DNA from 2 places in the Leuconostoc mesenteroides subsp. mesenteroides ATCC 8293 genome. Region 2 is predicted to be linked to the other one. Evidence: predicted binding sites of a transcription regulator. Region 2 holds the regulator's gene; the other holds the start of a gene.
The links. Region 2 encodes Rex, which represses fermentation and respiration genes when NADH is low (regulators of the CRP and FNR family bind a similar motif). Its sites were predicted from a motif close to TTGTGAANTANTTCACAA; they were not measured.

Region 1 (16,267 bases), 380 kb from region 2:
GACAGACTTTTGAACTTCGATTTTAGTACCATCAAACTTTTTGTTAATATATTTTTGAGCTGCTTTACTATGATACAACTTAACTAACTTTTTAAATTTAGCATTATTCTTATTCTTTTCTGCTGTGGCTAGAATATTAATATTGTCCTTTGTTGATTGGTTAATTTTTTCGTAGTAAAGTGAATCTTTCAAAACATTCAGTTTGCCTTCCAATGCGATTGTATTTCCAATCAGTGCAGCGGCAATCGAATTGTCTTTAATCACTCGTGGCCCGGTCGTATCATCAATTTCTTTAAACTTGAAGTTGTGTGGGTTGTTTTTAATGTCATTAACGCCAGAAAGACTACCAAAATTATCTTTTAATGTTATTAATCCTGCTTTTGCCAGCAGTTTCAATCCACGTGCCGTGTTAGCTGCATTGTTAGCAATAGCAATTGTTGAACCATCTGGAATATCGTCGATAGAATCATATTTTTCAGAGTAAATGCCCATAGGCTCTAAGTATGTCGTCCCTAAAACACTCAACTTGTTCGAGCTATTATTCTTGTTATAAGCCACAAAATATGCGTATGATTGAAAGGCATTAACATCCACTTTCCCTTGTGCAGTCGCTGCATTTAGTGAAACCCCATCAGTGAAGTTCTTAACCTTGATAGTGATATTTTCTTTTTTGGTTTCTGGTAGTTTTGCAATATATTCCCAAATCTGGGCATCCGATCCTATTGATCCGACCGTCACTTCCGTCTTATCGGTTGTTTGCGCCGTGTTTCTATGAATAATCACACCTGCTACAATAACAATTCCTGCCACAACAGCTGCTATAACTACCGTTTTCTTTTTTACCATCTCAAATTCTCTTTCCTGAACTTTTTATTAGAAATACTTACAAAACATCAATGAAATCTCATACCACCATCAATTAAAATCGATTGCCCAGTAATATACTTTGCCTGCTGTGAAACCAAAAATGATACAACATCGGCTACATCATCAGGCAAAGCCGCTCTTCCTAACGCAATTTCATTGACAACACTTTGCCTTTGAATCTCAGCTGTTGTGTTTTTAATTTGTGCTGTTCGCTGATCAATATAATCGCGCAAAGGTGTAATAACAATACCCGGATCATAAGTATTTACAGTGATATTATATTTTGCGAGTTCTTTTGCCGCAGATTGACCTAATCCTCTAATGGCAAATTTGGAAGCTGAATATGCGCCTTGTAGTGCAGATCCTTCCACTGCAGCCAGTGAAGCAGCATTGATTATCCTTCCGCCACTCCCTTGCTTTTTCAACTGTTTTGCAGCCGCCTGGATTCCCCAAAAAGTGCCCTTAAGGTTAACATCAAACAACCGCTCAACTTTTTCCGGATCACTATCGATAATGCTATCAATGTAGGCAATCCCTGCGTTATTAACAAATACATCTAGACGCCCAAAATCAGCTACTACTTTATCAACCAAATCAAAAACTGATTTTCGATCAGCAACATCTAAAACATAATATTTGGCTTGGTTTTCCTTAATAGCGTTGATACTATCACTCACATATTTAGCACTAGATTCATCAATGTCGACTACTGCAACGTAATAATTTTCTGTCGCGAGTCTCTCAGCAATTGCTTTTCCTATTCCTCTACCACTGCCTGTAATAATTGCTACTTTCTTTGACATTTACTACTCCTGTCTCTTTACATAAAGTTTGTATCATTAGCATTAAAAATTTATTCTGAAAAATCAAACTGGGGTACAGGTTTTTTAAAAATACTCGTTTTATATACTAAAATAACGAGTCCAATGATTAACCAAAATAACCCAGTTAATTTTGCTTCAAGAGCTAAACTCAAAAATATCCACAAACTCACTGAAAACCCAATGAAGGGTGACACTAAATACTTTACAAACGACTCAATATTTTTATCAGGACGCTTGATATAAAAATGCCAAATAACAGCTATGTTTAATGACAAAAAACCAAATAGGGCGCCAAAGCTAATTAAATTTGATACTGTGGTTAACGATAATGATAGGGAAAGGGCAACAGATACAATCCCCACAAGTATAATGGCAACCCACGGCGTGTTATAACGGGGATGCAAGTAGGATAAGCGCTTTGGTAAAATACCGTCTCGTCCCATTGAATACAAAATTCTTGATACCGCAGTCTGCCCTTCTTGACCACCCGCCAAACCAAATGATAAAACTAAAGTGAATTCAGCTAAATGCACTAACCAGCTACCACCCACTTTTCCCAAAATAGTTAAAAATGCTGTATCTGGATTTAATTCACTATAATTTGGTGCAACAAAACCTGCAAAGAATGTAACGATGACGAATAATGAGCCGATTAAAATAATTGACAACACAATCGCTTTTCCAATTGATTTAGTTGGATCGTTAGCTTCTTCTGATAAAGTACTAATGGCATCAAAACCTAAATAACTGACAATAACAATCCCAGTCGCTTGAACAACTCCGGACAAATCAAAATGACTAGCATTATAAAACGAACTGACATTAAAACTAACTGTACCATTCGCTAAGGCAACAATAGTCCCCACGATGAAAGCTATTAAAACCACGCCCTGTAACCCAAAAAGTAACCAACTGAATTTCGATACAACTTTAATCCCTAATAAATTGATAACTGTATTAAATATGGCTATGCCTAGAATCCAAACCCAGAAAGGAACAGCCGGCAACAATGACTGACCGAAAGACGCGCTGATAAGATAGGTTATAACGGGAATTAAAATATAATCAAGCGTTATACCCCATCCTGATAGAAAACCTAACACAGGATTTGTTCCTTTTTGAACGTAAGTATACACCGAACCAGAGTAAGGAAACTCACTAGCCATGCTAGCATAACTAAATCCAGTAAATAACATAGCAATCATTCCGATTAGATAAGCTAGCGCCACCATACCATGGGCTGGCGATAGAAATGAACCGTAAAAGGCGATAGGCGCTACTGGGATCATGAATATAATGCCGTAAACAACCAAATCTTTTGTGGAAAGTGATCGTGATAATGTTATTTTATTCTCTGCCATATCAAACCTCCTCGGGAACTATGGCAAATACTCGAGCTGGAAATCCAGGAGATTTTTCAACTTTCGGCACTGATATTGAAATTAAAGCGCCCGTGGCCGGCACTTGGTCCAAATTAGCCAGTAGTTCAATTTGATAATGGCCACTACTCAATACATAATATTCACCTTCAAACCCTTTTTCTGGTTGTAAAATGGCAGGGTCAGTATCGAAAGTTTCATGTCCATTTGCTATTGCTTGACGCTCTTCATAAATATATTTAAGTGCTTCCAAAGACCAGCCAGGATAATGATTTTGTAAATTATCATCCTTATTTTCAAATTGTTCTTGTGATGGCCAACGCTTTGACCAGTCTGTTCGTAACGCTACAAAAGCTTTTGGTGGAATGGTGCCATGCTCCTTTTCCCACTGCTTAATATCTTCCACTGTTAAAATATAATCTGCATTACTTGCTACTTCACTTGATTTGTCAATGACTACTAACGGTAGTAAAAAGTCTTTCAGATCAATATCTGAGTCATATACATTCTGATTTTTCTCGAAATGTACCGGTGGATCAATATGCGTACCATATTGACCTGGGAAGGTATACTGTTTCACGAAAAAACCATCATCATGTGTAAAAAGTGTTTCAAATTTTGCGGCAGCGAACGCTGGGAAGTGCGGGCTATCAGGCCCAAATGTATGGGTTAAATCAACCCACTGAAATTCTTTCAATTCTGATAAGATGTTATTTAATTTGTTTGTCATAGACCATTCTCCATTATTTTTTCTACATACGACAATAAAAAAGCCCCATAATCTTTGCATTATCTACAAAGATTATGGGACGAAAAACTCGTGTTACCACCCAAATTCTATAAAGTATCACTACTTTATACTTGACAGGTACATCAAAAGAAATATACCTTAACGCGATAACGGGCGCACCCGAATGACATTTACTCACATTAAGCTCATATCAATTTAACTCCAAGACCATTTTCCAAATTTTTATGATGCTAACTTTCACCTCACGTTAGCTCTCTACACAATCACTCTAATTTGTACTTATCTTTTCAAAGTTTTTGGTTATAATCATCTTATTGTATCCACATTAAATAATAATGTCAATGTTATTATTCAATGTCTTCCTCTGCTAATGCTTAATCAACATACTTATTTAAAATATTCACTAGCTGTTCGCTATTATGAAAGCCAGTTAGTCGTTCAACGATTTTCCCGTCTTTGTGCACTACCAAGGTAGGTATAGCTCGAATGCCAAGCGAAGCAGCTGTTTCTTGACTAATGTCTACGTCAACTTTAAAAAAATGAATATCATTTCTATCTTCAGATACAGTTTCTAACACAGGTGACTGCATCCGACACGGGCCACACCAAGTAGCCCAGAAATCAACGATAGAAACACCAGTTTCTACTTCTTCTTGATATTGTTCATCAGTTATTGCTTTTACTACCATTCTTAAAAATTCTCCTATCTATCATTTGTGGTTGTACCACTAAAATGTGCTAATAACCGGTTAGCTGTGTAGAAATACCATCTAGCAGCTGGCAACAGACCACGGTCGTCAATAATTAAATCATCATGATGCCAATCAGTTGTGCCTGCACTACCAATAAATGCAAAAACACTTGGTACTTTCTGACTAAAATACGAAAAATCTTCTCCTGCATTAGATGGTTTTGGTGTGAGTAATTTCGCATGTTGTTTGGTTTCTTCTATAACAATGGGCGTCAGCTCACTATCGTTATTAACAACGTTTGGACCTTCAATCCAGGAAATATCAACCGCCAAACCAAAAGTTGCAGCCTGGCCGTTAACAATTTGATAGAATTGTTCTCGAGCTAATTGACGACTGGCCAGGTCAAAACTTCGAACCGTACCCTCAAACCAAGCAACATCAGGTAATACATTCCATGTACTACCACCATCAATATGTGTAACAGAAACAACAACTGGACTTTGTGGATCTGTTTTACGGCTAACAACGGTCTGTAGCGTATTGACGGTGCTCGTTAAAGCAACAATGGGGTCATTCCCTAACTGTGGCATAGCCGCGTGTGTACCCTGACCACGAAAAGTAACTTTAAATTGATCAACTGCCGCCATCAATCCACCAGATAGAATGCCAATTTCGTTAACTTTCAGGTCCGGCTTATTATGAAAACCAATAATTGCATTCAAGTTTTTAATACCACCAGCTTCTGCCACAGCTTGGGCACCTACATGAATTTCTTCTGCGGGTTGAAAAATTAATCGAACCCTGCCGGTTAGCTTATTAGCTTGGTCAGCTAATAATTCTGCCGCTCCTAACAAGGAAGCCATATGGAAGTCATGCCCGCAAGCATGCATAATACCTTCATTAACCGATGCATAATTGAGCCCAGTTTTTTCGGCGATTGGTAAGGCATCAATATCTGATCTTAATCCAATAATTACGTTTGATTCACTTGGCCCTATTTCAGCAATCACACCAGTCAATAATTTTTGTGGTGTTACAATATGATAACCTAAAGTTTCCAAGTAACTATTTAAAAACAATGTAGTCTGGTGTTCTTGATTAGATAGTTCCGGATGTTGGTGCAGCTGATGGCGTACCTTGGTTAATTTATCTTCTAGTGTTTTGTCATTGATTGCCATTATATTGCCTCATGTTCTTATCCTGTTACTTTAAATCAGCTGTTGCGTCATACCCGAAGTATTTTTCGGATAGTTTTTTCAACGTCCCATCTTCCTTTAGTTTATTGATTGCTGGGTTGAGCTTCTTTAATATTTTTGCGCTTTCACTATCATCTTTACGGAAAGGCAAGGCAATATTTACAGTTGCTGCACTCCCTTTCACAACCTTCCAAGGGTAATTTTTGGCTTTGATTAACGCCTCTAAATTATTACGTGTGTTAACCACACCATCAACGTGCCCTGCTAGTAAAGCTTGAAAAGTGACGTCACGGGCATCATATAACTTAAATTTGATTTTACTATTATAGTCTTGCAAATTTTTGGTATTGTTTGAGGCAGATGCGCCAGCAATTGTCTTGCCTTCTAAATCATTTAATGTATTATAATCAGAATCTTTGTTAACTGCTACTGTTGTTTCTTCTTTGTTATAAATATTACTAAACTTGTACTTAGCTTTTCTTTCTGGTGTAATAGCAACATCATTAGCCACAGTGTCAAGCTTATTGTTATCTAGTTGCCCCAGCAAACCATCGAATTCACCAGTGACCCACTGTACTTTGTATCCTGCTTTTTTTGCTGCTGCATTGATTACGTCAACATCAAAACCAACTAATTTTCCTTTTGATTTGTATGCTGTTGGGAAGCTGGTTCCCGTCGCGCCAATTTTAAGCACTTTTTGTTTAGTATCTCCTTTGGCTTCGTTTTTATGGTTATTGGTTTGATAAATCAAACCGCCTACGGCAACAATAGCAATTAATACTACGACGATAATCACACTAATGATTGGGTTCCTTTTTTTCATACGCTCTTCTCTTTTCTTTTTTATTCAATACAGCTTATAAATAATTATTTTTTGAAACAGAATTTACAAAATCATTGACTCTTTTGGGACCATTGCTTGACAAGACTTGATCAGGCGATCCTTTATGGACAATTTGTCCATTTTCTAAGAAAATAATTTGATTTCCGATTAGTCGGGCGAATTCCATTTCATGTGTCACAATAACCATTGTTATATGCTGTTTGGCTAATGCCAGTATCGTTTTTAAAACACTTCCAACTAATTCAGGATCTAATGCCGAGGTTGGCTCATCCAATAAGACAACAGATGGTTTTGCTGCAATTGCACGAGCTATTGAAACGCGCTGCTGCTGTCCCCCTGAAAGTGAACTTGGATACTTATCTTGAAACGCCACTAATCCTACTTCCGATAAAACTGATGCAGCAATGTCATGTGCTTCATCCCACTTAGCCAATTTATTTAACAATAGGGGTGCCATCACATTCTCAATGACAGTCATATTTTTAAATAGATTAAATTGCTGGAATACCATTGTTGACTCCGATCGTAAGGATCGCGTTGATTTTTTGTTAATTTTACGGCCATCAATAGATGTTCCACCAATTTTTATAGTACCTTGAGAAGGTTCTTGTAACAGATTTAGTGTTCGTAAGAGCGTTGTTTTCCCTGAACCACTCGGTCCAACCAAAACCGTTACCTCTCCCTTCTCAACAGAAAAATTGATTTCCTGCAGTATTTTCTTTTTTTTAATTTCAACAGATAAATTATTTACTTCAATCAGAGCCATAATGTCTATCCTTTCTAACTATATGGCGTGTTCAGTACTCTCTCTACCCCAGACTGTGCCCATGAATAAAGAATAATTAACACCCAATATGTAAGACCGACCGCTAAATATGTTTCAAAATATTTAAATGAATCACCGGCCAACATCTTTCCTTCTGCAAAAACCTCTGTTATGCCTAAAGTAAAGGCTAACGAAGTTTCTTTTAACAAACCAACAAATGTATTACCCGTAGCAGGTAAGGCATTGATAAATGCTTGCGGTAAAATTACATAACGGAAAATTTTAAAACTTTTGATATTAAGTGACTGTCCTGCCTCTATTTGCCCTCTATCAACAGAATTTACCGCTGCTCTAAATACCTCAGATAAGTAAGCAGATTGCTTGAAACCAAGACCAATAACAGTGGCAATAATGGCAGGCAACCCTTTAAATATCGGGAAAATTTGTGGTAAACCATAATAGATTAAGAATAGCTGCACCAAAGCTGGCATTCCTCGAAAGAAAGATACATATATTGAAGCAAACCAATGAATAACCTTATAATGCGAAAAGTGTAGTAATGTAATTATGCCACCCAATACTATCGCTAATAACATAGATAGTATTGCTAACAAAAGCGTCATCGGAATATATTTCACAAGTTCTGGAAATGTATTTACAAAGTAATGCCAATCAAAATTCATATTTCACCTACTCACTAATAACGTACTTTTGTTTTATTTTTATTTAGATATTTCTTCAATTGTTCAGACTCTAACTGGTCAAATTTTCTATTCAAAACTTTTACCATATACACTGTCAAATGATCCGGCGTTTTTTGTACCATCTCAACGGGTTGGTAACCAACTGAAGTATAAAATCTTTTTAACCAAGGATGTTCAACCGCTGTTCCTAAACTAACCATTGGAGCTTTTAGTTGTTTTTGAATGTACTCTTTTTCAACCCAATCAATAAGTTGTGTTGCATAACCTTGCTTTGAAAACTGACTATGAGTAGCAACCCATCCAAGATGAGGTATAGCATACGGACCTGGATTTTTTGACCAAGGTAACCTGACAGATACCGTCGCTACAATAGTATGATTTATCTCTGTCACAAAGGTTGCTGTGTTCTCGATATGTTCATCAATCTGTTGTAAAGTAACTCTTGCCGCTTGAAAATTAATACCTAGTTGTGTGTCACTCTTATACGCTTCATGTAATAAGAGCTGTAATTCTTTTACTTCATTTTTTTTAATGAATCGATTAGTAATCACTTTTCCTCCAGGGTAGCTGCTTTAAATTCTTGCAATAATGTTAAGCAATCCTGCTACCGATTTCGATGTCAATCCCGCCGTCAAAATATCGAATAATTCATTTTCATCTATCGACAATGCATGAGCTAATTTGACATATATCTCATCCATTGTTAGTGGATTCTGTGGTGACCCTTGGGGCCAATCAATATATATTGTATTGATAGATTTGTCAGTACGCACGAACTCAACTAGTATTTCCCTTTGATCAACAGCTATATTCTTTAAATCATTAACTCTTTTAAACAAATAACTCATCTCTTGAAACTTTTCTGTACTTACACTGCTATCAAAAAGTTCGTCATTCACATCCCCAAAGGTTAATATTTGCCACGCAATGTACTCAATTGAAAACTTTCCTTCTTGCCCATTCAATGGTTGCTTATACCGCAAGACCTTATCTCCAAAAGGTCTAAAATGGAAAATTACTTGCTTGATGTTTTTTATATTAATTCCCTGAAGGTAGCCCTGTTTGATTGCATCATACCCAGACATAGCAGCAGAGCAAAATTGATGTCGCTTAAACCAGATGCCAGGCGTGATAATTTGAGCAGGAGTTAACCATGTTGATTCTATTAAATCTAAATCTAATTCCTGCCCAACAACTATTTTTACCCAGCCTGTTTGATTGTTAAAAACATCTTGATTGGTTGTAAGTTGGCTGGACACAAATTGATAGGATTGCACCGCACGCTGTGCAGCTAACCCCGCATGCATTGGCTTAGTATCAGTACCTGCCTCTATTCCAAGACCTGCGGCTTGTGTAGCAGCAAATGATAAAATGTCGATAGTTTGACCCAAGGAAAAACGTTTAAAGAAAGGAAGGCTAGCAGCTGCAGCAATCGTACCAAGGGTTGCAGTTGTGTGGTACCCAGATAACTTGTGTGTTGGGTTGACTTGAAATCCAATTTGTCCAGCAATTTCCACACCTACAATATAGGCCTCAAAAAATCTATCTGCACTTTCAGTCCCATCAGCAAGAGCTAACAAAGCTGAATAAATGACAACACTTGGATGGCCGCGAAAATTAGCTTGAACATCATCGAAATCATTGTAATGTGCAGCGAATCCATTAAATAATGCGGCATGATCACTACTAGCTGTACCAGCTTGACCTAAAAGCTTAGCCGGTCCAGCATTTTTGAGTGTGTCAAATAATCTTTTCACCGCTGGTTCATTTCTAGAAACATAGGCACTTGCTAAATAATCCACAAAGCATTTTTTGGCAACATTCAATTCGTCTATTTGGAACTTGGAATCTACAATTAACTGGGCTAACTTCCGAGTATTACTAACCAAATTTTTCTGCTCTGTCATTTGCTTCTTCCCAAATACTATCATCTGGCCCTAATGGAATAATTCGAGGCAGATCCTCTTGCGGTGTATGATCAACCTCATAAAAACGTTGACGCATTGATTCAAAATTAGTATTGTCGCCAAATGCAGGGATGGCATACAAATCCTTAGCGTAGTTCCACAAATTAGGATAATCAACTAAACGTTTTTTATTAACAAAATACTTTTGATAAAACACTAAGTCAAATCGTGACAGCGTGACATATAAATTAATATCTACTAATGTTATTTGGTCACCGAATAAGTAGCGTTGGTTGGCTAGGCGCTCCTCTAGCCAATCTAATCGATTAAATACTTTGTCATACCATTTTTTATAATCTGCTTGAGAACGTCCATGACCCGCCTCATTAACCGCATAATTGATGTCCATCAATATGATGTCACTCAACGCATCAATATCTGAACGCAAGTTCTTAGGATATAAGTCCGGTGCAGTTTCTGGTACATATTCTTGCCAGGCTAAGGCAAATTCTTTGATTAAATTATTATAATCATTGTTAACAACCTTACCGGTTTGAGTGTCAACGAGTGCTGGTACCGTCGTTCTTTTATCGTATGAAGGATCAGCTAACCGGTAAGCTTCCCCAAGTGAATGAATCCCTAATACTGGATCAACATCCCCATCATCTAACGTAAAGAACCAGTCTCCAACTACCCCAGCTGGTCTCAAAGGATCAACGATGCCATTAGAAATCACTTGATCTAAACCTAATAAATCAATACCAATGGCAATACGATTAGCCCAAGGGCAATGACGAGACCAAATCAAGCGATAACGGTTAGGTGTAACAGGAAGCGTACCGTCTGTAAACCGGGCTTTAAATTGGGGGCCTTGATAGGCTGAAAACTTTTCTCGTTCATTAAAATTGGACTTGTCTTTACCGTTGTCATATTCTTTTTGCTTTTGATGCGCTCGCGGATTAGCAACCTTTGATTGTGAAAAATCAATCGGACACGCCTGTAGTGTATCCGTTACCTCAATGTTTTCTAGTTCTTTTTGTAGTGTTTGATCACTCATACTGTTTCTCCTCAAATCTTTCTTTCGTCTATATTTTTTAAGTATTTTAAATCATCATCTTTATATATCACCTTAACTAGGCTGTTTTCAGCTCTATTATGACCACCCCCTTTATTTCAGACCACAAAAAAGCAACCCAGCTAAAAATAGCCAGATTGCGGGACGAAAATCGTGTTACCACTCGCATTCAATAATCTATCACTAAATTATTCTCTTTAAGTTCTGTTTTTTAACAAAACTCTGTGCTATATCGGGCACACCCGGAATGAATTTACATACTTGCTCACCCATTCTATGACTCCAAGACCATTTTCAACTTATTCGTAACACCAACTTTCACCAATTCGTCGGCTCTCTTTCAGTTACTCTTTAAATTTACTTATCTTTTCTTTGTCTTTAAAACTGCAGTTACTTCTTTAAAGTTAAAATTGATAATTACGACTTAGTCGTAGACGATATAGGCTTGCTATCCGATATCAATATTGTTTCAAAGCCCACATCAATAAAAGCTGGAAAAATAGTTAAATCAATCCATGGAAACTTCTTTAATACAGTCAAAACATCATACAATTTATTGGTCATTACTTATTCTCCATTCATTTTATTCATCAACAAAAAAAGTCCCATAATCTTTGCATTATCTACAAAGATTATGGGACGAAAAACTCGTGTTACCACCCAAATTCTATAAAGTATCACTACTTTATACTTGACAGGTACATCAAAAGAGAGATACCTTAACGCGATAACGGGCGCACCCGAGCGGTATTCACGAACATGCTTATACCACTAACGACTCCAAGACCATTTTCAATTCATTCGTAATACTAACTTTCACCAAATGTTAGCTCTCTTTGATTACCCCTAAAATTTACTTATCTTTTCTTTGTCTCATTTATTTGTAATAACCTTACACTATTTATAATTATTTTGCAACCATTTATTTTTATTCTCATTGTTTTTTAATTACAAGTATTTTATTTCACAATTTTGGCAATATCCATAATTAATCGAACATATTCCCGAAATCAAATGAATTGACAAACGATCCCAATGGCTGTATTATTAACAGTTGTTAAATGATTCACATAAGGGAGAAACACTATGGTTACACTAAATAAACCAGTTGCATCACTAAAGGAGATCATTACTAAAAGTATTTTCTACGGATTTATTGCAGGGATGATTTCAGGAATGGTTAAAATCGGTTGGGAAAATATTTTGCCACCACGTACACTAGCTCGTAATGCCACTAACCCACCACAACATATGGCTGAACAGCTTGGCATTCCATCTAAACTAGTTCATTCATTCTTTTACTACTCTCAAGATCAAAAAGTATTTTGGTTCACATTGATTCTACACTTCTCATTTGCCATTGCGTTTGCAATACTATACGTATTTGTATCTCAATATTGGTCTAAAGTAGCTTTGTGGCAAGGTGCTGCTTATGGTATATTCCTTTGGATTCTTTGGCATATCATTATCATGCCTGCATTTGGAACAATTCCAGCTCCATGGAATCAACCTTTAGATGAACATATTTCTGAGTTCTTTGGGCATATTGTTTGGGCATGGTCGATCGCAGTGACGGTCTACTTCTTAATTGCTAAGGATAAGAATGGTCATTTAGAAAACGTATAATTCTACTTATTAAATAAAAAGAGACGCAACCTTTCGAGTTGCGTTTCTTTTTATTTGTAGCCTAATATTACCTTATTCACAAACTAATTAAAATTTAGGCTCACCAAGTGCATGTTGGGCCGCTAGGTTCAATAGACTCCATTGTCGGTCAAATCCTGGTTGGAAGAAAAAGTCGGCTTCAGCCAAATCTTCCAAACGAAGTCCGTGTTCGATCGCTAGCGCAATAACATTACCTTGAGCCGTTATATCATAAGTCGATAGCACCGCACCGCCTAAAATACGATGTGTCTGCGGATCATAGCCCAGCTCGACATAAACTTCGGTGTTCCCATTTTCTCGAGGAACGTAGTCGGGCCGTAAGGTATCTTGGTAGAAGGAGCACTTCAAAGTAACACCTGATTTTTGGGCCGTTGTGGTATTTAATCCAGCCGTTGCAAAATGGTAATCGAACACACTTAACGCTGACGAGCCAACGACCCCTTTGAAAGGAACTGAGGGCTGATTTTCAAATAAATGTGCGATTATATAACGGACTTCACGCCGTACAACGGTTGCTAGTGCAATTGGTAATTTAGTTTGGGCAGGGATTGAATACGATAGAACCGCATCTCCCACAGCATAAACATCTGGTAAATTCGTCCGTAAATATTCATCCGTTTTAATCCAGCCTCGATCGTCTAAATCAATCACACCTTTCAACCAATTCGTATTTGGCTTAACCCCAGCGGCTTGAATAACTAAATCACTCGGGTACTTTCCCTCATCTGTTTTTACTGCCGTTACTTGACTAGTTCCTTCATAACTTTCGATGCGAACGTCAGTAACCACTTTTACACCTTTATCAGCTAATTCCTTTTCCAGAACAGCTGTTAATTCAGCATCTAAATAATTTCCCAAAGGGCGGTCAATCATATCAATTAAAGTAACATTTTTCCCGGCCTTAACACTAGCTTCCGCTGCCTCAACGCCAATGTAACCCGCACCAACAATTGTGATATTTTTAACATCGGGATTTTCTAACTTGGCCTTTATACTTGTTGCCCAATCTTTACCACGCATGAGGTAGACATTTTCTAAATCAGTCCCTGGAACAGGTAGACTATTTGGTGTCACGCCTGAACTTAATATCAGCTTATCATAGCTATATTTCTCAGTACTACCGGTAGTAACGTCTTTGACAGAAACTGTTCTATCATCAGCATCAATTGCCAGTACCTCGTGGTTACTGTAAATTTCTGCGCCCAACTGTTCCATATCTTCAGGACGGAAATTACGAACATCATTAACATCAGTAACACTATTTTCCAAATATAATTCCATGCCGCAAGACATGAATGAAATAAAATCACCGGCTTCAAACAACTTGATGTCAAGGTTCTTGTATTTACGAGTTAGTTCTAGAATAGCTTGATGTCCCCCATGAGATGCACCAACTATAATAATCTTTGTTTTTGACATTCCTAATTCCTCCTTAATATTGTTATCCTTTTCCTACCTACCATGCTAGAACAATTCTAAACAGAAAGCAATCGTTTTGATTTTTTGACAAAAAAGAACAGCTATATCAAATAGCTGCTCTAAACTTGCTTGTTCTTAAATAAAGTCATCACTTTTATCTACAGGTAGCTGATAAAGATGTTAATTGAAAATCATAAATTTTGAAATAAGATAATTTACAATTACCGATAACACTTGTATCAAAATAATTGCTAGAAAACTATTTAGCTCCGTACTATTTGAAGCGAATTGGTTTACTATTGGTAATGAAAAAGGAAATAGCTTAAAGTTTACTTGATTAAGAAAGAAAATATGAATAAAAATATTGCTATATTTTTCGATCATAACGTAGGTTAAAAAGAAGTCAATTCCGGCCACAAATAACCGTCCCCAAAGGAATCTGACGAACTGAACGAACACGCTTTTTGTTTGTTTGGTTGTAAAAACAAACAGTTTATTAACAACAAATGCGAATATAATGGTCAGTGTCTGCGAGATTAGGACAGGCAGCATTGTGTCATCAAATATTTTCATGGAAATGAGTCGAACGATTAAATATACTATGGTCGTTGCCACACCCCAGAAAATATACTTCATTTTTTCAGAAAGTAAATATTTACGCAAAACGATTTGTCTCCATTCAAATCCAAAGAGTACTTTGATTACTATTGAACAATATCATTATCAACTGTATTATCCTTGAAAATCACTTCATGGTATAGTCATCAACTTTACGTAGCTTTTCCACGAATAGCCCTGTTTCAGTTTCAATTTGAAATAAAGGTCGTTGCTTCACTTCGGTAAATATTTTGCCAATATAAATACCAACAATCGATATTGCTACCAAGTTAATGCCTCCCAATAACCAAATGGAAATCATCAAAGATGACCAACCTGCTTCTGTGTTTCCAATCATTTTTTCAAATATTGTGTAAACAATTTCAATACTGGCGATGCTGATGACAAGAATGCCTAAATTAAATAATAAACGAATCGGTTGAACACTGAAACTGGTAATGCCATCAATAGCAAAACTCAACATCTTTTTTAATGGATATTTTGATGTACCTGCCTGACGTTCACCACGTTCATAGAAAACTTTATCTGACTGAAAGCCAACTAGCGGTACCATAGCGCGTAGAAAAACATTTCGCTCAGGTAGTCGCAGTAATGCTAGCACGGCAACACGACTCATTAATCTAAAGTCGGCGTGATCTGGTACCATTTCAACACCTAAGAATGATGAAATTTTGTAAAAGGTTAGTGCCGTATTACGTTTGAACCATGTATCGGTTTTTCTACTGGATCTGACCCCATATACGATTTCATTGCCCGCTTTATATTTAAGCACCATTTTTTGAATAATGTCTGGATTATCTTGCAAGTCAGCATCTAGTGTTATAACAATGTCCGCTAATTTAATACTCTCTGACATTCCTGCTAATAATGCTGATTGGTGGCCAAAATTACGAGATAACTTGACACCAATTAAATCAGAATTTAATTGTTCTTTTTCTTGAATAATTTCCCATGTATTGTCTACAGAGCCATCGTCCACAACCATAATAAAACTATCGTCGCTAATGAGATTTTTTTGAATCAAAGTCTCTTTAATCGTATTCAATTTGGACAAGGTTGTAGGCAAAACTTCCTGCTCATTATAGGCTGGTAAAATCAACCCAAGTCTTGGTGTTGTAAATCTTGTCAGCATATTTAAAGTATTCTCCTTTCTTATTCGTATATATTTGATAGATCATATAGCGTTGTACTTTGTGATTGTCCACCCATTTGTTGCGTTGGGGAACTTTGATTTGACGTACTAGAACTATATGTGACCTTAGTACCATTCTTTTTAACCCAAGTTAGTATTTTACTAATTTGACCACTTGAAGTTTTACTATTATTACCCATAACGAAGTATTTAAGTTGTCCCGACTTGACTAGCTTCTTAAACTCGGATAGAGACATCGTTGGATCAGTACCGTTATAACCACCTATAGCCATAACTGCTTTGCCTGATTTGATAATATATCCAGATGCTGAATTAGAATCTGTTGTAGCAAATAAGTATTTAGCATTGCCTTGATGCTTCTTAGTGTAGCTCAATAATTGATTATTGACTTCCCCGCCCATATCACT
Region 2 (16,267 bases):
AATTAAACTAGCGCGGTTAAATGGTGATCCTCCCCACAAATCAACTAAAAATAGGATTTGATCATCATTATTAAACTTCGCCAATGCCTCCTGGTAATGCTTATCTAAATCGTCTGGCCCTTCGTTAGGCAAAAATGTAACAACTTCAACATTTTCTTGTTCACCGAAAATCATTGAACCTGACATCAGTATGCCTTTAGCAAAGTCTCCATGACTGGCAATAATTAGATTAACCATCCGGTTATCTCCTTCTCATTAAAATACTTACTATATGATTATAACGGAACAAAACAGTTTTGTAAACGCTTTCAAGTAAGTTTTTTGTTACCGTTTACATATTTAATTATAATCCTAGTTTACCAAAAAGTACAAGCTTTCACTTTTTCTTACATACCTTGTATTTTCTTTTCATAAAATAGTTTTTCAAAAGGTAAATTGTGATGAAAACTAATGAAATAATAACTTACAATCTAGCGACATTTTCTAAATTCATCTCACAAATACGTCTTTATTTGTTGTTGTAGGTGTGACAAAACTGCGTATGAGCGTCATATCACCATTTAATCGGTAGTTTTTTGCATCACTCAAAACTATAAAACTATCACCTTTTTTGATTTGATCGGCATCAATAAAACCGGACCCTTCGATCACCGTAAACAGTTCATAATGGTGAGTTAGTTCAAACAATGATGGACCGCGAACCAACAACTTATCTATGGTAAATTTTGTTGCTACTACCAAACGTTCAATGACAGTTTGGTCAACAATCGTGGTATCTTGAATTAAGGTAGGATCTACATGAGGTACAGTAGTGACTGCTAAGGCCTCTTCAATTTGAAGCGGACGCTTTTCTTTTGTGGCGGCATCAATTCGATCAAAGTCGTAGAATCGATAAGTTGTGTCAGAACTCTGTTGTATCTCAAGAGCAATAATACCGGCCCCTAAAGCGTGAAATGTACCAGAAGCGACATAAAAGAAATCTCCCTTCTGCACTGGAATTGTGCGTAATAACTTGTCCCATTCTTTTTGATCAACCATCTTTTTAAGTTCATCTCGTGTTTTCGCATGATGACCATAATATATTTTAGAACCTGGCTTTGCATCTAAAATATACCAACTTTCTGTTTTGCCAAATTTTTCGTGAGACTGTTTATCATTCGGATGAACCTGAATTGATAGATTTTCATGGGCATCCAAAATTTTCACTAATAGTGGAAATGCTTCATCACGTCCATGACCACCAAACAATTCTGGATGATCTTGCCAAACTCGACTCAATCCTTGACCTGCTAATTTCCCGTTAATTACAGTAGATTGTCCATTGCTATGGGCAGCAATTGTCCAAGCCTCCCCAGTGTGATCACTCGGGATTTTATAATTAAAGTCTTCCAAGGCGTTTCCACCCCACATCTTTTCATGTAACTCTGCTTGTAAATGTAATATTGTCATAATGTAATCGCTTTCATTTTTATTCAAAAAAATTTTATTTTAGGTTAAATCCTTTATCTTTAGCATACTGCGTCAATAATGGTGTTGTTTTTCGTTCACGAGTTAACATTCGGGCATTGTTTTCTGTCCAAGAACGTTCAATACCTCGATTCGCATAATATTCAACCATCACTTTATTATACGCGGAAACTGACTCTTCTAGCTGTACTTGATTATAGCGATCTTTCATCAAAAATCCGCTTTCACCAAGTTTTGGCTTAATACCAGGATTATCCGCCGGATGACCAATTGAAAAGCCCATCACTGCTTTCACATAGCGTGGCAAGTTGAGATGCTCTTCGTAAATTTCAAAGGCCCCTAATGCACCAGCCATGGTCACACTACCTAATCCCAGCGATTCAGCAGCGACTTGAGCCCGTCCAAGAGCAATGCCGGCACTCACAATACCACCTTCAAGTAATGCATAGCTCTGTATGTTCTCTTCTGCCTGGCGGCGCTGCTCATTGTTTAAGCCTATTAAATCTTTATTGTAGTCAACTGTTACAACAAAGTATCTTGCCGCAGTTTCAATATATTTCATGCCTACCTTAGTGGTAATATCAGCTTTTATATCTTGTGATGTAATTTCTATAAAAGTTACTGGTTGGTAATTATTCATATTAGGCCCAGCAGTTGCCGCACGAATAATTTCTGAAACCTGTTGATCAGAGACCATTTCATCTGTAAAGGAACGTATGGACATATGTTGATTAAGCACATCTAAGGTTGGGTTAGACATAGTAAAATCCTTTCATGAAACCAAATAATATTCATAACTAGATAGTACCATAAAATTATGATAAAATAATAAAATATTAATTGGAGAAATTTATGCAATTCGGGAAGTTTCGATTAGGATTACGTACATTAAAGACTGCTCTAGCCGTTATGCTAATCATCACGTCATTTTATTTTTTTAATCGTCCGCCTTTTGTTGCGTGTTTAGCGGCAGTTTTTGCACTGCGAGAAAGTTGGGATAAAACGCTCAACTTTGCCAAAGTACGGTTGATTTCTAACACAGTCGGTGGTGCTTTTGCGCTATTTTATTTCATTGTTCACCAACAAACACATCAAGCTGCCTGGGTTTCCATGATTCTTTTACCTCTACTTGTTATTGTTGTAATTGTTTTATTAGATGGCTTCAACTACAATAGTGGTGTTATTGGGGCCATGGCTGCCTTATTAATGATTTCATTAAACATTCCAGCTGGTGCAACCATAGTTTATGTCATTGATCGTATCATTGATACTTTCATCGGTGTGGTCATAGCAATCGCGATTAACCGATTCTGGTCACCAAAAAAAGCGACGTGAGCCGCTTTTTTAAATACCTAAATATTGCTCAATTGTCTTCAAAACGCCATCGTTTGTGTTCACATCGACGGCTTTTTTAGTTACTCTTTGTTGCATAAACGGCTCCGCATTAGGCATCACGAACCCATTTTCGTATTTAGTCAGCATCTCTAAATCATTGCCATTATCGCCAAACACCATTACTTCACTATCTAAAACATTGTAGTAATCTTGCAAAACTTGTAGTCCGGCTGCCTTATCCACACCTTTTCCTAAAACATCAACAGAGCCAAATCCTGACCCAGTTGCATGCAATTCGTTGCCAAAAATATTTCTCAGCGCAGACACATGTTGATGCACTTCATTATTTGGCCACACAAAAGTAATACCCAAAATGTGATCATCAACTTGCATTAATTTTTCAACTTGCTTGACGTTGGGATAAAATTGAAAAACCATTTCCGCGACTTGACCTGTCGCATGGTTAGACACATATGTTCCTTTATCACCTGTCATGATAATAATGTTTTCCGCTGACTCCGGATTTTTAGCATTCCAGTCAATGACCTTTTCTAATTGATTAGCTGACAAATGTACTGAATACAATTGTTGTTCAAATGTTGATACAACTGCACCATTGGAACCAACAAAATCCATTTCAAAGCCATTATTAATTGTTGGGGCAAACAATTGTTGTAGATTTTTAACTTGACGCCCTGAAGCCGCAACAAAACGCATATCGCGTGTCTCCATAATTGATAAAACGCGTTCAAATCTAGCTTGACTATATTCATCATTTGCCGTTAAAAACGTGCCATCCATGTCCGACGCAATTAATTTAATTGACATTACTTGTCTCCTACTCGTAAATACTATCTTTCAATTGTACCAAAAAAGCGCCGTTAAGCGCTAATTTCATTCAAATTGTTTAAGATATTCTTGATAACCAGATTCATCAATTACCCAATCTAGTTCACCAATGTACTCAGCATGGGGATCATGGTAAGCAAATTCATGCTTAAATTTGTACAATCCATCTGAATTATCAAATTCACCAATGCCACCAAAATCGTACTCAACTTTGCCTAATTCAAGTCCCCATTTGAGCATTTCGTATTGGATAGCAGCAGGCGCATTATGCTTTCCAAATTCACGGTATGAACCAGCGTACATGTACCAAATCTCATCGCCATAAGAGAATCCAAGGCCACTGGCAATAACTTGATCTTCATAATGCGCTAGATAAACACGGAATAATCCCGTACCAGCCCATAATTTTTGCATTCGTAAGAAATAGTCAATTGGTCGATGGGTAATGCCATGGCTCTTCGCCATCGACACATATGTATCAAACAATGCGCGAATGTCTTCTTCACCATCACCACTTGTAACAGTAACCCCGTCACGAAAAGCACGACGAATATCATTTCTGACTTTCGGCTTAAAATGAAGCATTAACTCATCTTCATTTGTAATGGGCTTAGCCCCTTCACCGCGACCATCATAGTACAAAACAACATTCTTACGTGGTTGAATGTTCCCATGCATATGCTTAACTTGTTTATTTCTTGTTTTAAATCCAGCATCAAGATACTTTTGATTTAATGCATCAGAATATGACACCTCAGGATCCATACGTACCAAAAATACATTATCTGGCAAAGCCGTCAATGCTTCATTAATCATTGACTTAATCAAGTCAATGTCCTCAACATCAGCTACTGGCCCTCGGCCAACATAAGCTAATAGTTTTCCTGGTACTGCTTCGACGGTTAAAACGGACATAGCGGCATCAATTTTTCCGTCAGTTTCGTGGTAAACATAAATGTGTCCCCAGTTAGATTTCAACTCTCCCCACAATGGATCTTGTGTTACTTGTCCACGGGGATTTTCACGAACGAATTGCTGATAATCAGTTACTTTTTTGGAATCATCTAAATTTAAAATAGTCATGTGAAATTATAGTCCTGTCGTAATTGAGCCGTAGTTTTCGATGAAATAAACTAACGTCTGTAATTCATTTGTTAAGTCAACGTTTTGCACACGAACACCAGTTGGAACAGTCACACGTACTGGTGTAAAGTTCAAAATACCTTTGACACCCGTTTCGACTAACTGGTTGGTAATTTCTTGTGCAACACCTTGTGGAACCGTTAGAATGGCAATATTGATACGTTGTGCTGTTATTTGCTCTTGTAACTCTTCCATTGAATAAATTGGCACACCTGACAAAATTGTGCCTGTACGCTTTTCGTCTGCATCAAATGCTGCTGCAATACGCATATTTGATGATTGATGGAAATTAAAGTTTAATAAAGCTTGTCCAAGATTACCAGCACCGATTAAAGCCACATTAATTAAGCTGTCTTGGTCCAATACATTGGCGAAAAAATCTAAAAGCGCTTTGACATCATAACCGTAGCCACGCTTACCTAGCGCACCAAAATATGAAAAATCTCGACGAATTGTTGCCGCATCGAACTTAATAGCTTCACTCAACTCTGAGGAAGAAATCCGTTCCTTGCCAGCATCATGTAAAAATGTTAGATAACGAAAATATATAGGTAGCCGCTTAGCAGTTGCACGCGGTATTTTAGGTTGTTGAGTCATAATTATCTCCATTAATTAAACTTGTGAACTTTTGCATAACTAGTATACCATATATAAAAAGGTTTTACCAAAAGATAGTGATGTTTTCACAATGATGTCAGGATTGTAACAATTCAAAATCCAATCCCGGATCCGTGTTTAAATCTAAATCAGCAAAAATATTTTTCTTGTAATTCCAATAACCCGCAGCACCAATCATTGCTGCATTATCCCCTGTATACTGCATCGGAACAGGGATAAATTCTGTCTTTGGAAAATCGTTTAATAGCATAGTCAATTCTTCACGTAATTGAGAATTTGCGGCGACACCACCAGCTAATACAAAACTTTTAACAGGAAAATTTTCTAATGCTCGTTTTGTTCGACCAATTAATGCATCAACAACAGCATTTTGAAAGCTAGTCGCCAAATCATTCTGATTGATTGTTTCCTCTTTTTGATTGGCGTGATGCACATAATTAATTACCGCACTCTTCAAACCAGAAAAACTAAAATCATAGTTATCTTCATGTGCCATGGCAGTTGGAAATTTAATGGTTGGTTGGCCTCTATGAGCCATCTCATCAATTGTCTTCCCAGCAGGATACGGCAAATTTAATAGCCGCCCAACTTTATCAAAGCTTTCTCCAGCTGCATCATCACGTGTTTCGCCAATGACTTCAAATTGGTTTTCTTCACGCATCAATACAAGTTCAGTATGTCCACCAGAAACCATTAATGCCATCGCTGGATATTTAATTGGCTTGTTAAAATTTGCCGCCGCAATATGACCTGCTAAGTGATTAACTGGAATAACTGGTAAACCATGCGCCAGAGCAAATGTTTTCGCCCCCATTAAACCAACTAATAAAGAGCCGACTAGTCCCGGCCCATATGTCACAGCAACCGCATCAAGCGCTTTGGGTTCTACATGAGCCGTGTTTAAAGCATCATTTAGTACCCGAGTAATCCATTCAATATGATGTCTACTGGCCACTTCAGGAACAATACCACCAAAGCGTTGATGTGAATTAATTTGGGTAGCCACACTGTTGCTTAGCACAATGTGACCGTCTTCAACAATGGCGACACTTGTTTCATCCGCACTTGATTCAAAGGAAATTATTTTAGTCAATTTTTTTCTCCATCATAATTGCATCATCACCATTTCTATAATATTTTTCACGACGATAATACTCTGTAAATCCCAGCTTTCTATATAATGCTTGGGCGCCACCATTTTGTGCAGATACTTCAAGCAAAAATCGAGTGACTTGCTTCATATTAAAAATATGTTTAAAAATGTTCTGTGCCACACCTTGTTTTTGATAATCAGGATGTACTGCAACACTAACAATTTCAGCTTCATCAAGTATTGTCGTGACACCAACAAAGCCACCATCCCCGATAAAATAAGCTGTCCTGGGACTAGCTAAATCATGTTCAAAAACGCTTTTGGGCCAAGGGGATGATCCAAAAGCAGCATCGGCTATATGCCATATCAAGTCAATATCTTCAGTTGTTGCTCGTCGAATCATCAAAGTGTAATGCCATCGATACCGCATCTTCGCGATTATCGAGGTAATATCCTTTCTTAATACCTGTTTGCTTATAGCCCAGTCGTTCGTACAATGCCAGTGCGCCCAGGTTGGACACTCTGGCCTCCAGAGTCATTGATGACATACCTGTTTTTTTAGTAAACAATTTTAACTCTTGCATGAGTATCGTGCCCAAGCCGCTATTTTGCCATACCGGTAGGACAGCTATATTAGTAATGTGCATGTCATGAATGTCAGTGCGCAAAGCAGCACCAGCAAAACCAACAATTTGACCACGCCGTTCAATGACTAAATACAGTCGGACATGCGGACGTGACAGTTCACTCACAAAATCACGTAAAAGCCATGGTGCTGAACCATTATAAACTGCTTCTTCAATTTTTATTAGCATATCGATGTCTGACATCGTAGCTCGCCTTAATAAAAATGTTGTCCCTTGGACATCAACGACTTTTTCGGTATATTTTGGCAAACTATTTAATAAATGCTTTGATTTTCTAAATTTCAAAAACATAGTTTTCTGGTTTATCCTCACCAGGATGAGCAGCAATCCAGTTCAGCTCTGCTTGCGTTTTGCGTAGATAATTTGGATTAAAATCCTGAATATTCTCTGTAGGTGTTTCTTGCAATCCAAGTGTTACAATACCCACCCCATCCGGTAAACTCTCTTCTGGTGACAAAATTTTTGCGCGCTCACCAAAAAGCGTTTGCATTTCATCGCTAAATTCTGAGGTGTCACCCAGAAAAGTAATTGGTTCGTCCTTTGCTTCCAAAAAAGCAAATAAATTTGTAATTGGCTGATGAGATTCAGTAAATATACTCACACCATTTTGATATACACCAGCAAAAACGTTTCTATTGCGGGCGTTAAATAATGGTACCACTAGCCCGTCAGCTTTAACTTGTTCCGCTAAAATTGCTAAGCTAGATACACCACATAATTCAGCACCCAAGGTATCGGCTAAAACTTTTGCCACTGTGACACCAATTCTTAATCCCGTAAACGATCCTGGCCCTTGAGCCACAACAACACGATCAATATCTTGTAGTGTCCAATTTTCAGCAGCCACAATATCTCGAATGGCTGGTAGCAACTGAATGGAATGGTTACGTGCTACATTGGTAGTGAAAACGTTTTTTACGCTATTATGTTCTGCCAAACTCACTGTTAGTGGTTGGTTACTTGTATCAAATGCTAAAATCTTCATAAGTTTAATTTTATCACAAATAATAAAACTTGAATGAGAATTGTTATATTTATTAGTAATCATAAAAACCGTTATAGAGCACAAAAAAAAACGCCAATGGCGCTTTTTCTAAATATTACTTTGTTGCTTCCTTAACTAACTCAATCACTTCGTCATTCGTTTCAACGTCCAATGCTTTTTCAGCCAACACTTTCATGTCAGCTGTATTGAGCTTTTTCATCAAGGAACGAGTTTGCAAAACAGATGGTGCACTCATTGAAAACTCATCTAATCCCATACCCACTAATAGTGGTACTGCCACAGGATCACCAGCCATCTCACCACACATTGCGACAAACTTGCCCTCTTTGTGTGCAGCTGAAATCACAGTATTAATTAATCGTAAGATAGACGGATTATATGGTTGATACAAATACGCCACACGATCATTTCCACGATCCGCAGCCATTGTATAGGCAATCAAATCATTCGTACCAATGGAGAAGAAATCAACTTCTTTGGCAAATTTATCGGCTAAAATTGCTGCAGCTGGAATTTCTATCATAATGCCCAACTTAACTTCACCCGTAGCCACACCCGCTTTTTCAAGCTTTTCACGTTCTTCAAGGTAAATTTTCTTAGCAGCACGGAATTCGCTTAATGTTGCAATCATTGGGAACATAATCCATAAGTTGCCAAACGCAGATGCCCGTATCAATGCACGTAATTGCGTGCGAAAAATATCAGTCTGATCCAATGAAATACGAATGGCACGATAACCTAAGAACGGATTCTCTTCTTCAGGTAATTTCCAATAATCAAGATGCTTATCGCCACCAATGTCCATCGTACGAACTGTAACGGGCTTGTCACCCATTTGTTCGACAACAGATTTGTAAGCCTCAAACTGTTCATCTTCGGTTGGTAAATGATCAGATTCCATATACAAGAATTCTGTTCGATACAAACCAACGCCTTCAGAACCATTGTCTAAAACAGCTTGCATATCTTTTGGTGCGCCAATGTTAGCACCAACGATAAATTCTTTACCATCAGCAGACACTGATTTCTCATCTTTTAACTTAGCCCATTCCGCACGTTGTGCGAAATAATCGGCTGCCTTTTTTTGATAAGTAGCAAGTGTATCGGCATCAGGATTAACAATTACATCACCTGTCAAGCCATCAACAATGACCAAATCACCACTAGAAACTTCAACTGTTGCTTTTTCAGAACCAACCACCGCTGGAATTTCCAACGTACGTGCCATAATTGATGCATGAGCTGTTCGACCACCAAGGTCAGTTAGAATACCTTTTACGAACTGACGATCTAGTTGCGCTGTATCAGAAGGAGTTAAATCCTTTGATACAAGAACTACTTCTTCATCAATTAGTGCTGGATTAGGCAAAGAAATGTTCAATAAATGTGACAAAATGCGCTTCGTTACGTCGCGAATATCTGCTGCACGTTCTTGCATATATTCATTATCCGTCATCGCATCAAACATACTGATGTACATATCTGTGACTTCTTTGACAGCTTGTTCAGCGTTAACTTTGTCATCTTCTATTTTTTGTTTAATTGCACCAGACATTTCTGGATCAGCCAAAACCATTAGGTGTGCTTCGAATACTTCAGCCTCTGCAGCACCTAAACTTTCGGTTGCCTTTGCCTTTATCAATTTAACATCATCACTAGAAGCCTTCAAAGCATCGTCGACACGTGCTTGTTCAGCCGCCACATTTGTTACTGTTGTCTTCTCAAAAGACAAATCTGGATCAACTAACAAGTAGGCTTTAGCAATTGCTACGCCGTTACTTGCCGCGATTCCTTTGAAGTTTTTCGTCATTTTATTCTGCTAGTCCTTCTGTAGCCATTGCTTCAGCAATTGTTGTCATTGCTGCTTCTTCATCAGCACCCTCAGTCTTAATAGTAACATCGGCTCCTTGACCAACACCCAATGACATTACACCCATGATTGACTTCAAGTTAACATCCTTACCTTGATATGACAAAGTAACATCTGAAGCAAACTTTGAAGCTGCTTGTACTAACAAAGTTGCTGGACGTGCGTGAATACCTGTTTCTGCGATGATATGAAAGTCTTTTGATTGTGCCATGTTTAAAATTCTCCTTTGTGCTGTTAATCAGCTTCTGAATATAGTTTATCAAAGCGCTTACAAAATATCAAGTAGAATATTGCACAAATCATTGTTATATCAAGCACTAAAGCTAGAAATGCCTATTTACCGGCTTTTTCAATGAAAACGTTTACATTGATTTTGCGTCCTCTTTTCTGAAAAATAGATTGTTCATACTTGAAACAACTTATATCCACAATAAAAAAGCGTTAAACATCATCAGTTCAACGCTTTTTTCTCACTTAAAATTTTCATACAGGCCATTAACAAAGTCTAGCCAGTACTGTGGATTTAGAGGTTCTCCCGTAGCATCTTCCAATACTTTATTAGGGTCTACAGCTCCACCATATTGCCAAACATGCTCCTTACGCCATTCAAAAATTGGTGAATAATCTCCCGATTCAAAGATAGCTTTAAAATCTAACGTCTTTGTCATGGTTGCTCTAAATTGAGCTGCATATAAATGACCGAGTGCATAACTTGGAAAGTACCCAAATGATCCGCCCGCCCAGTGAATGTCCTGTAAAATACCAGTCAAATCATCTGGCACTTCTAAACCAAGATATTCTTTATATTTCTTATTCCAGAGTGCTGGCAAATCACTTATATCAACGTTATCGTTAAAAATTGCTTTTTCAATTTCATAACGAATAATGATGTGCAGTGGATAAGTTAGCGGGTCCGCTTCAGTACGAATCAGTGTGGCTTCAGTTTTTAACCACGCTTGATAAAATTGATCAAAATTAATATCATCAAATGTTGGTGCCACAATTGCTTGTAACTTTGGATATTCAACTGCCCAAAATTCTTTTGATCTTCCAACCATAACTTCATTAAACAACGATTGTGATTCATGAATACTCATGCTGATTGGCAAAACTGAACGTACATCATCATACTTAGAATCAACATTTTGTTCAAAGAGTCCATGGCCTGCCTCGTGGAGAATGCCTAGAACTGCCATTTGAAAATTATTTTCGTCCCAGCGTGTGGTGATACGAGCATCATCACGATTCAGAGCTTCCATAAATGGATGGATCGTATCGTCTAGCCGGCCCTTATTTAGTTTGTAACCCAATCTTTGTGCAGCCGCCATAGCATACTTACTTTGTTGTACCTTAGTGACCTTACGACTTAAAAATTCATCGTTAGGTATCGAATCATTGGCTGACAATTTGTGACGCAATGTTGTGATACCATTCTTAACTTGGTCGAATACTGCATCCAATTTTTCGACAGTTAATCCTGGTTCATATTGATTTAATAAAACATCGTATGGTGTTTTTTCATTTTTTTGCCATAGCGGAATGAATTGCTTCAAATAGCTAATAATTCGTTCCAAATATGGCTGATAAACTTTATAATCATTAGCCTCACGCGCTCTTGCCCAAAAATCTTGTGCTTCCGAAAGTGTTTTCTGAAAAGCAATAAAATCTTGTTCAGGAATATTGCCTGTCATATCAAAATCTTTACGTGCCTTTTGAAGCACAAGATGACCTAGACTATCTAATGATGAATCGTCAGCTTCCAAATCTTCTAATATCTTTTTTCGAGCACTTCCAGTTGAAACTTGAAATAACTTTTCAGCTAAATATGCGTCCATCTCTGCACGAAAATGTCCCGCATCCTTTGGCATCCCCGTCAAAGCATCCCAACCTGAAAGTGCAGCTATTTGTGTCAAAATAGTCTGCTCTTTAACTGAATCAAATAAATCATGTTGTGTCGTCATACATAGCTCCTATTAGAATATTTTTAGTTAATAATCATTTTATCATTTCATTTGAAGAAATGTGTCATCATTGATCATTATTTAGAAAACTGTCTTAATTAAAAATAAAAAAGAAACTAGACCTATTAGCAGATTTAGTTCCTTTTATTTTTAGTTTTGAAATTCCTGATTTCCCGCTGCTTTACCTAAACGATTATTAAAGGCTTTACCAATACCAATCGGCGGCATCTTTTGAACGTAAATCGTGGTTATCTGACTATCATCATCGTAAAAACGTAACCCAGCAAATAACTGTTCAGTAGCCGTTTCTAAGGTGTTTCCTAATGACCACGCCTGATGATTCGTTAATGCCATTTTTTCAATCATATCATCTTTGGCCATTACAACATCATTTGGTGCAAGTACTTGCTTTAATTCTAAGGCATCTAATCCGTCAAACATTACGACATTTTTGTCTGGGGCATAGTGGCGATATTTCATGCCCGGTGCCTTAGGTGTTACATTACTCGCAACAGATTCTGTACTAGTTGCATCAATGACCTTCATTTGTAAGACTTCTTCAAGTTGTGGTTGGGTCACTGCGCCTGGTCGTAAAATAATCGGTGTCGATATTGACATATCGACAACCGTTGACTCAACACCTACTTGTGTTGGTCCATCATCAACAATTCCGGCAATTTTATTTTGCATATCATGCCACACATGCTGTGCTGTTGTTGGGGATGGCTTTCCTGATGTATTTGCACTCGGTCCCACAATTGGTACACCAGCAGCACGAATTAACGTACGTGCCGCGTCGTTAGCAGGTAAGCGAAAAGCAACCGTCTGTAATCCACCGGTCACCAACATGGACACCTTTCCTGGTTTGATAGGTAGGATAATAGTTAACGAACCCGGCCAAAAATGGTCCATCAATCCCCTAGCTTGGTCAGAAATAGTTACAAATTCATCCAATTGTGCAGCGTCTGCTACGGTCATAATCAAAGGATTGTCAGCAGGTCGTCCCTTAGCGACAAATACCTTTTTAATTGCTGATTCATTCGTTGCATCGGCTCCCAGTCCGTAAACTGTTTCTGTTGGAAAAGCAACTACTTCGCCGTTTTGGATAAGTCGGCTAGCTTCTTCAATATCATTTTTTGTGGTTTCAAAAATTTTTGTTTTCATTTTTCTACTCGAATCATGCGATCAAGACCTGAAAAATCTTGTCGCAAAGTTATCTTAGCTTTAGGCAATGCCGCTTGTAATAATTGCTGTACTGCCTTTCCTTGCTTATAACCAATTTCAAAATACGCACGGCCATGTTCAGTTAAATGTGCATCTAATCCACGCGCAATTTTTTTGTAAATTGCTAACCCATCGTTTTCAGCAAATAAGGCTGTATGCGGTTCGAATGTTAACACACTGTCATCCATCTCATTCTCATCACTATTAGAAATATATGGTGGATTACTAACAATAAGATCAAATTTCAATCCGCTTAATGCGCTAAAAACATCGCTTTCAACGAAATGTAGATGTGATAAATTAAAACGTTGCGCATTCATCTCAGCTACCGTCAAAGCATCTTGAGAAATATCTGCCGCAAACCCTTTTACTCGGTCGTTCTCAAGCATTAATGTTTCGATAATAGCCCCACTACCAGTACCAATATCTAACACAGAAACCGGATGTTTAGTATTACCAGCATCTTTCAAAATCCATTCAACCAGTTGCTCGGTTTCTGGCCGTGGAATCAACACACGTTCATCTACCATAAATTCACGTCCATAAAATGGTGCATGACCTAAAATATATTGTGGCGGCTTATTTTTAACTAATTCTGATACCCAACTAGGCCAAAGTGCGGCTAAAGCTGCCGGCATTTGTCGTGACATATTTGCTCGCAGCATACCATAATTAACATTCAGTGCCCCACTGAGAAGAAAATCAATATTATCCTTAGCATCGTCTGCTGGCATACCAACACTGGTTAGCTCTGAGATGGCCCATTTTTTAGCCTCAAGCAATGAAATTTTCACTGTGGCTGGATTAACTGGCTTTTTGATGTCGTTCCATTCAAACCATTTTGGTGTATTTAATTTGCTCGAAAGTACTTTTGGATCTGATTTGGATTTTTTAAACTGATCTGGCGTTTCAAAATGTTTCCCAGTCATTTGTTTAGTTCCGCCAACTTTGCTGTTTGATCAGCAATAACCAATGCATCAATAACTTCGCCAAGTTCACCGTTCATAATACGATCCAACTTATTAAGTGTTAGACCAATACGGTGATCTGTTACACGATTTTGCGGATAGTTGTAGGTTCTGATTCGTTCCGAACGATCACCAGTTCCAACCGCTGATTTCCGCTGTGCTGCATATTCAGATTCATTTTGTTGTGCATAAAAATCATAAACACGACTGGCTAACAGCTTACGTGCTTTATCACGGTTTTTAATTTGCGTTCGCTCTTCTTGCATCTTAACCATAATACCAGTTGGCTTGTGAATTAAACGAACCGCTGTTGACACCTTATTGACGTTTTGTCCGCCAGCACCACCTGAACGGAAAAATTCCTCTTCCAAATCTGATTCATTTAGTTCAAAATCAATTTCTTCAAACTCTGGCATGACACCCACTGTAGCTGTTGATGTATGGACACGCCCTTGCGTTTCGGTAGCCGGAACGCGTTGCACACGATGAGCACCAGACTCGAATTTGAGTTTAGAATAAACATTGTCCCCAGTAATCATGACAGCTACTTCTTTGTAGCCCCCTACCTCGGTAGTGCTTTCATCAATAATGCTCATTGACCAATTTTGACGTTCAGCATAACGTCGATACATATCCAACAAGTCCGCAGCAAACAGTGATGACTCATCTCCACCAGCTGCCCCACGTATTTCCATAATAATGTTTTTATCATCATTTGGATCCTTAGGTAGCATCAATATTTTTAACTGTTCTTCCAGTTGTTCTTTTTCAGGTTTTAAGGCACTGAGGTCTTCCTTAGCCAAAGGCGCCATTTCAGCATCGCCCAGCAGTTCCTCTGCATCCTGAATATCTTGAATAACTTGTTTATAGCGTGTGTAAACTTCAACAGTTTGACGTATTTCGCCCGCTTCCTTTGAAAGCTTCATGTAATGTTGACCATTATTCATGACTTCCGGATCAGCCAGTTGTTCATTGAGCTCATCATAGTGATCTATAACGGTTTGTAGTGATTGAAATATAGGATCCATTTTACTCTCCAATAATTGTTTTTAGTGGTATTCAGCCCAAAACATCTTGTTTCTTATGTACAAGACCAAAGGTCTTTTGATGAATTGAATTATTTAACCGGAAACATCTCAGTTATTTTATCTAAATCAGGCTTAAACCAATGATGACGACATGTAGGAATATAGGCTTCATCCCCGCCAATAAAAACTTGCGCACCTTCCCGTTGTGGCTTCCCATCAACAATACGCAATTGCGTTGTCGCTTTTTTACCGCAAAATGAGCAAATGGTTTTCATTTCCTCTAACTTGTCAGCCAGCTCTATTAAACGTTTTGATCCTTCGAATAAATGGTTGAAGGCATCTTGCTTCAACCCAAAAGTCATTACCGGAATGTTCAAGTGGTCAACCACATAAGCTAGCTGATCAACTTGTTTAGCAGCGAGAAACTGTGCTTCATCAATCAAAACTACTGCTAAATGATCATCTTTCATGCCCTTGATCAAATGGTATAGATCATCTTCTGGTTGGACTGCCACAGCCTCTCTAGAAAGACCGATGCGACTAGCAACGACGCCAACACCAGCTCTTGTATCCATAATTGGTGTCATCAGCAACACCTTGCGCCCTTGTGATTCATAATTATGCGCAACCTTAAGAATTTCAATAGACTTTCCGGAACTCATTGCGCCATATTCAAAGAATAATTGTGCCATATTTTTACTGTGCTTACGAGCAATCGAAAACACGATTCTCCTTTTGATTAACTTAAAAAAGTCCGTGTATATCATAAAAATGATAATATTTATAATCAACATTATTTGTCTAAACGAAAATGTAGACAATACTAATAATATTATAGCAATATTTACGACAACAAAAAAGCCACGATTATGTGACTTGAGCAGACAAATCTACTATTGATAAAAATCATTCGCTTGTTTCACGACGAACCGTCCCTGGCTTCAACAAATCGGCCCATGTCAGTGTTTTAGACGTTTTATAATTGACCAACTCATTTAAACGGCTAATGGCCACACCATTAGTGGGCGATGAATCATGCAGAATAAAACCATTACCAA

Region 1: the regulator Rex is predicted to act here: its motif matches at 12,060-12,077, upstream of LEUM_RS00495 (YagU family protein).

What each region holds. Positions count from the first base shown of each region.
Region 1 is NC_008531.1:85,546-101,812, reverse strand. Features, by position in the region: gene LEUM_RS00555 (MetQ/NlpA family ABC transporter substrate-binding protein) at 1-846, opposite strand, end outside; gene LEUM_RS00550 (acetoin reductase) at 894-1,670, opposite strand; gene LEUM_RS00545 (APC family permease) at 1,721-3,052, opposite strand; gene LEUM_RS00540 (cyclase family protein) at 3,054-3,800, opposite strand; T-box leader at 3,873-4,121, opposite strand; gene trxA (thioredoxin) at 4,196-4,510, opposite strand; gene LEUM_RS00530 (amidohydrolase) at 4,525-5,691, opposite strand; gene LEUM_RS00525 (transporter substrate-binding domain-containing protein) at 5,717-6,532, opposite strand; gene LEUM_RS00520 (amino acid ABC transporter ATP-binding protein) at 6,567-7,319, opposite strand; gene LEUM_RS00515 (amino acid ABC transporter permease) at 7,334-8,002, opposite strand; gene LEUM_RS00510 (GNAT family N-acetyltransferase) at 8,017-8,574, opposite strand; gene LEUM_RS00505 (MmgE/PrpD family protein) at 8,596-9,930, opposite strand; gene LEUM_RS00500 (glutathione S-transferase C-terminal domain-containing protein) at 9,905-10,987, opposite strand; gene LEUM_RS10660 (hypothetical protein) at 11,423-11,569, opposite strand; T-box leader at 11,638-11,883, opposite strand; gene LEUM_RS00495 (YagU family protein) at 12,092-12,631, shown strand; gene LEUM_RS00490 (FAD-dependent oxidoreductase) at 12,719-14,089, opposite strand; gene LEUM_RS00485 (GtrA family protein) at 14,270-14,725, opposite strand; gene LEUM_RS00480 (glycosyltransferase family 2 protein) at 14,835-15,839, opposite strand; gene LEUM_RS00475 (ArnT family glycosyltransferase) at 15,860-16,267, opposite strand, start outside.
Region 2 is NC_008531.1:1,740,556-1,756,822, forward strand. Features, by position in the region: gene LEUM_RS08620 (mannose/fructose/sorbose PTS transporter subunit IIA) at 1-237, opposite strand, end outside; gene LEUM_RS08625 (type I phosphomannose isomerase catalytic subunit) at 490-1,449, opposite strand; gene LEUM_RS08630 (nitroreductase family protein) at 1,484-2,227, opposite strand; gene LEUM_RS08635 (FUSC family protein) at 2,320-2,802, shown strand; gene LEUM_RS08640 (HAD-IIB family hydrolase) at 2,812-3,630, opposite strand; gene LEUM_RS08645 (lipid II:glycine glycyltransferase FemX) at 3,697-4,734, opposite strand; gene LEUM_RS08650 (redox-sensing transcriptional repressor Rex) at 4,741-5,391, opposite strand; gene tsaD (tRNA (adenosine(37)-N6)-threonylcarbamoyltransferase complex transferase subunit TsaD) at 5,489-6,505, opposite strand; gene rimI (ribosomal protein S18-alanine N-acetyltransferase) at 6,498-6,908, opposite strand; gene rimI (ribosomal protein S18-alanine N-acetyltransferase) at 6,886-7,443, opposite strand; gene tsaB (tRNA (adenosine(37)-N6)-threonylcarbamoyltransferase complex dimerization subunit type 1 TsaB) at 7,427-8,137, opposite strand; gene ptsP (phosphoenolpyruvate--protein phosphotransferase) at 8,253-9,968, opposite strand; gene LEUM_RS08680 (phosphocarrier protein HPr) at 9,970-10,239, opposite strand; gene LEUM_RS08685 (carboxypeptidase M32) at 10,499-11,989, opposite strand; gene LEUM_RS08690 (L-threonylcarbamoyladenylate synthase) at 12,140-13,153, opposite strand; gene prmC (peptide chain release factor N(5)-glutamine methyltransferase) at 13,150-14,142, opposite strand; gene prfA (peptide chain release factor 1) at 14,139-15,209, opposite strand; gene LEUM_RS08705 (thymidine kinase) at 15,299-15,901, opposite strand; gene LEUM_RS08710 (NlpC/P60 family protein) at 16,116-16,267, opposite strand, start outside.